DNA from 2 places in the Duganella sp. Leaf61 genome. Region 1 is predicted to be linked to the other one. Evidence: predicted binding sites of a transcription regulator. Region 1 holds the regulator's gene; the other holds the start of a gene.

Region 1 (2,399 bases):
ATGAAATCGGCGTACGAGATCAGCCAGCGCTCGTGGTTTTCCACTTCCTCGTCGAATTTTTTACGGGCGCGCCGATGGTACATCTCAGTGCTCGCGCATCAAGGTGGCGATGCGCTCTTCGATCACGCGCGAGTGGTCGCCGGTGGCAATATCGTAAAACACGGCAGCGGCGATTTCCTGCTGGTGCACATGCTGGTTGACGATGGCCTTGAGCTTGTTGGCGATCGGATAGAAGAACAGGTTGGCCAGGCCCACGCCGTAAATCGTCGAGACGAACGCCACCGCGATGCCGGCGCCCAGCTTGGTGGGGTCGGTGAGATTTTCCATCACGTGAATCAGGCCCAGCACGGCGCCGAGGATGCCGATGGTGGGCGCGTAGCCGGCCGCCGATTCCCACACCCGCACGGCCAGCCGTTCCTCGGTCTCGTACGCGGTGATTTCGGTGTCAAGCAACTGGCGCAGCTTGTCGGGGTTGATGCCATCGACGATCAGGCGCAGGCCCTTGGTATTGAATTTATCCTTGGAGGCCAGCATGTGGCGCTCGAGCGACAGCAGGCCGTCGCGGCGCGCGGCCAGGTTCCAGGCGCTGATGTCGCGCGCCAGCGCGGCGCGCGTGTCCGGCGGCGGCGCAAACACCATGCGCAGCATCTTCATGCCGCGCACGAAGGTGCGCAACTTCGATTGCAGCAGCACGGCGCCGAACGTACCGACCACCACGATGGCAAACGCGGCCGGCTGCACCAGCGAGGACAGTTTGCCGCCCTCCATGGTCTGGCCGATGGCAATGCCGATCAGCGCAATGACGACACCGGCTATGCTGGCCCAGTCCATGCCTTCTCCCTGAGATTGGCCCGCAGGCGCGCCACGGCTTGCGTATGCAGCTGCGATACGCGCGATTCCGACACACCCATCACGGCGCCGATTTCCTTCAAGTTGAGCTCCTCTTCGTAGTACAGCCCCATCAGGATCTTTTCGCGCTCGGGCAAGGCATCGATAGCGTTGATCACGGCCTGGCGGAAATCGGTGTCGAGCAGCGCGCGCAGCGGATCGGATTCTTCATCGGAACAGTAACGGTCAAGGAAACTGTCGTTGCCGTCGTCGTCATGGAAGTCCTCGTAGTACACCAGTTGGTGGCCGCCGCCGTCGGAGAGCATGTCCTGGTAATCGGACAGCGACAGCTTGAGCGACTTGGCCACTTCCGACTCGGTCGGTGGATGGCCGAGCTTTTGTTGCAGCGTGCTCATGGCCGCTTCGATCTTGCGCATGTTCTGGCGCATCGAGCGCGGCAGCCAGTCACTGGTGCGCAGCTCGTCGAGCATGGCGCCACGGATGCGCAGCACGGCATAGGTCTCGAACTGCGCGCCATGGGTTTCTTCGTAACGGTTGATGGCGTCGAGCAGCCCGATCATGCCGGCTTGCACCAGATCATCGACCTCTACGCTGGGCGGCAATTTTGCCTTCATGTGATGGGCAAGACGCTTGACCAACGGCATGTGCTCCGTCAGCAAGGTGTTCTTGTCCGCTTTCCCTTTGACCGTGTACATAGCCTATTGTTTTACTTTCAAGCGCTAAAATGATTGCCGCTCCCCGTCTGGAAAGAAGGCGAGCCAGCCAGCGCAAAGCGCCCCGCCAGTTGACGAAACGCCACCGATGCACCGGCCAGCGGAAACGCATCCACCACCGCGCGACCCAAACGCGCGGCGCGCTGCAGGTATTCATCGGCCGGCACCGAGCCCATCGAGACCAGGTTGACGGCCAGGTAACGGCTGGCAGCTTGTGCCATATTATCGTAAACCAACTTAGCTTCGGCTTCCGATGCACCGGTGACAAGAATTCCGAATGGCCGGCGGCCCAATTCCTGGTTCAATTGCTTGATTAAACTATAAGCCGCCTTGATCGAAGCAGCGTTGGCCGACACTTGCACCACGATCTCGGAACTGGCCATGACCGGCACCGGGAACGACTCGCCGTCGAACTCGCCATCGACAATCACCATGCCGGTCTGTTTGACCAGCACGTCGAAAGCCTTGGCCAGGCGGCGGGTTTCGTCGGGGCCGCTACGCGGCATGCCGCGCGTCATCGACGCCACGGCAAAACCCTGCGGCGCCTGGTGCAGCACCTGGTTCAACGCGCATTCCTGGCGCGCCACGTTGAGCAGGCTGGCGCCGCCGTCGAGTCCGAGCCGGCTGGCCACGCCGCGGGCGCTGGCGCACGCGTCCATCAGCAGCACGTCGTTGCCGGCCCGGGCCAGCGAAGCGCCCAGGTTGACCAGCATGGCGCCCTTGTCGTCCTGCGCGGTAGCGGACAAAAAGGTGACGATGCGGGGCTTGGGCCCCGCCAGCATGCGGCGCAGGCCTTCGGCCTGGTCGAAATCGAAATTAGCCAAGGTGTACCTCGCG
Region 2 (2,399 bases), on a different contig from region 1:
TGAGGGTGTCGTCGATGGCTTCCTTGGCGTCGCCAACGTTTTTCTGCAGCTTGCCTTCGGCTTGCTTGTTCAGGCCCTTGGCCTGCTGTTCGGACGAACCGACCATTTTACCGGCGCCTTCCTGGATTTTGCCGCCGATTTCCTTCGCCTTACCTTTGACTTGATCTTCGTTCATGATGCACTCCTTGGGTCAATGTTGAAGCTACGGGACACACAACGCTGTGTGCATGGGTTCCACTGTAGTCCGGTCGTGGCTGAGCTTCTGTGCGGTCGCCCACCCAAATGTAAAACGGCGGTCGGCAGAAAAGATACGGTCGGGCATCAAAAGGCTTCTTTCCGATGACGAATCGCTATATAGTTAACCTATAGCAACGTGCCCATAAACAGGAACAACCAGGAGATACCCGATGAAACTTGATGCACTGTTCCAGAATCCGACCGCGTTGCCCACCGCCCCGAAAGTCGTCGAAGAACTGATCAGCAGCTTCGACAAGGCCAGCGTCTCCACCGAGGAGATCGCCAAGAAGCTGTCGACGGACCCGGTGTTGAGCGCCAAGCTGCTGCGCCTGGCCAACTCGGCCTACTACCACGTCTCGCGCAGCATCGGCACGGTGGAAGATGCGGTGCTGATGCTCGGTTTCGTCACGGTGCGCACGCTGGTCATCAGCTCGGGCCTGGTCAGCGGCTTCAAGACCGTACCCGGCCTCGACCTCAAGCAATTCTGGCGCTACAGCCTGCACACCGCAGTGTCGGCCAAGTGGATCGCCAAGAAGACCAAGGAAAACACCGACCTCGCCTTCACCATCGGCATGATGCACGCGATCGGCCAGCTGGTTATCCATTCGGCCATGCCGGAAAAGGCGATGGCCCTCGATAAGGTGGCCGGTCCGATGGACTCGCGCCGCCTGGACGCCGAAGTGGCGTCATTCGGCTACACCTTTGCCGACGTTGGCGCCGAACTGGCCCGTCGCTGGAAATTCCCGGAAGCGTTTGCTGAAACCATCGTGGCCTTCCCCGAGCCGCACAAGGATGGCGAACTCAATCGCCTGGCTGCGGTCGTCTCGCTGGCCGCCTGGCGCGCACGCGTGGAGCAAGCTGGCTTGACCGCCGAAGAAATCGCCGCCTGCTACCCGACCGAACTGGCCGAAGAGCTGGGACTGGACGACGACGCCCTGATCGACGACATGCCATCACCGGACGAACTGTCGGCCGGCCTGGAAGAACTCGTGAAATAAGCGACAACATTTCATAAGCAAAGCTGCCTGATTTCGGTCCGGCAGCTTTTTTTTCATCTTTTTTCAAATTATTTCGATTTTGCCCTCAAGTTCCCGTTTAAGTGGACGTTAATCAAGACATGCGGTAATCCGCCTTGATGTCGCAACTTTCCAGGTGAACTGATGAACACTTCCGAAGTCCTCGCTATGTACGAAAACATTGCAGCCCTGAGCACCCAGATGGCTGCCGCCGCGCGCATGGGCGACTGGGACGGCGTCGGCAAACTGGAAACCCAATGCACCAGCGCGGCCCGCGCCACGGCCACCGGCGTCCCTGCCCTCGACGGCGCGCCGCGCCTGCGCAAGATCGACCTGCTCAAACAAATCCTGGCCAACGACCGCGAAATCCGCGACCTGGCCGATCCGTGGATGAACACCGTCCCCGGCATGGCCCGCCAATAAAATGGCCCGCCCAGCAAAAAGCGCCTCGTGAGGCGCTTTTTTCGTTTGGGCTCGCTGCTTCAGACCATCAGCCTGCCAACGCCACGCGCAACGACAACGCAATCCCCTGCGCGGCCTTGGTGATTTCGTCGAGCGACGGGAAGCTCGGCGCGATGCGGATGTGGCGATCTTTTGGATCGTTACCGTACGGGAAAGCAGCGCCGGCTGGCGTCAGGGTAATGCCCGCTTCCTTGGCCAGTGCGACCGTGCGCTTGGCGGCGCCGTCGGGGGTGACCAGGTCGATGAAGTAGCCGCCTTGCGGACGGGTCCAGCTCACGCCCGGCACATTGCCCAGGTATTGTTCGAATTGCGCCAGCACGGCGTCGAACTTGGGTTTCAGCAGCGCGGCGTGCTGCTCCATCAGCGCTTCCACGGTGGGCAAGTCTTTCAGCAGGCGCACGTGGCGCAGCTGGTTGATCTTGTCCGGGCCGATGCTGCGGATACCCGAATGTTTGGTCCACCAGGCGATATTGGCCGGCGACGACGCCAGCGCGGCAATGCCCGAACCGGCCCAGGTCACCTTCGATGACGACGCGAACACGAAGGCGCGGTCCGGGTGGCCGGCAGCGGCGCACGCTTCGAGAATACTCAACACTTCCAGCTTTTCAGCACCCAGGTGGTGGAAGCGATAGGCGTCGTCCCACATCAGGATGAAGTCGGGGGCGGCGGTTTTCATCGCGGCCA

Evidence for each region. The regulator FliA, encoded in region 1, starts transcription of late flagellar genes. The targets are predictions, from matches to a motif close to CTAAAGTTTNNNNNNNNNNNGCCGNTA.
Region 2: a site for FliA is predicted at 1,320-1,346, ahead of ASF04_RS00090 (flagellar protein FliT). Genes of this name have one in related genera too.

Annotation. Positions count from the first base shown of each region.
Region 1 is NZ_LMLM01000012.1:253,911-256,309, forward strand. It holds gene motD (flagellar motor protein MotD) at 1-83, opposite strand, end outside; gene ASF04_RS10165 (flagellar motor protein) at 85-831, opposite strand; gene ASF04_RS10170 (RNA polymerase sigma factor FliA) at 813-1,544, opposite strand; gene ASF04_RS10175 (hypothetical protein) at 1,562-2,386, opposite strand; gene flhF (flagellar biosynthesis protein FlhF) at 2,379-2,399, opposite strand, start outside.
Region 2 is NZ_LMLM01000001.1:15,663-18,061, forward strand. It holds gene ASF04_RS00080 (CsbD family protein) at 1-175, opposite strand, end outside; gene ASF04_RS00085 (HDOD domain-containing protein) at 408-1,235, shown strand; gene ASF04_RS00090 (flagellar protein FliT) at 1,398-1,676, shown strand; gene ASF04_RS00095 (aminotransferase class I/II-fold pyridoxal phosphate-dependent enzyme) at 1,744-2,399, opposite strand, start outside.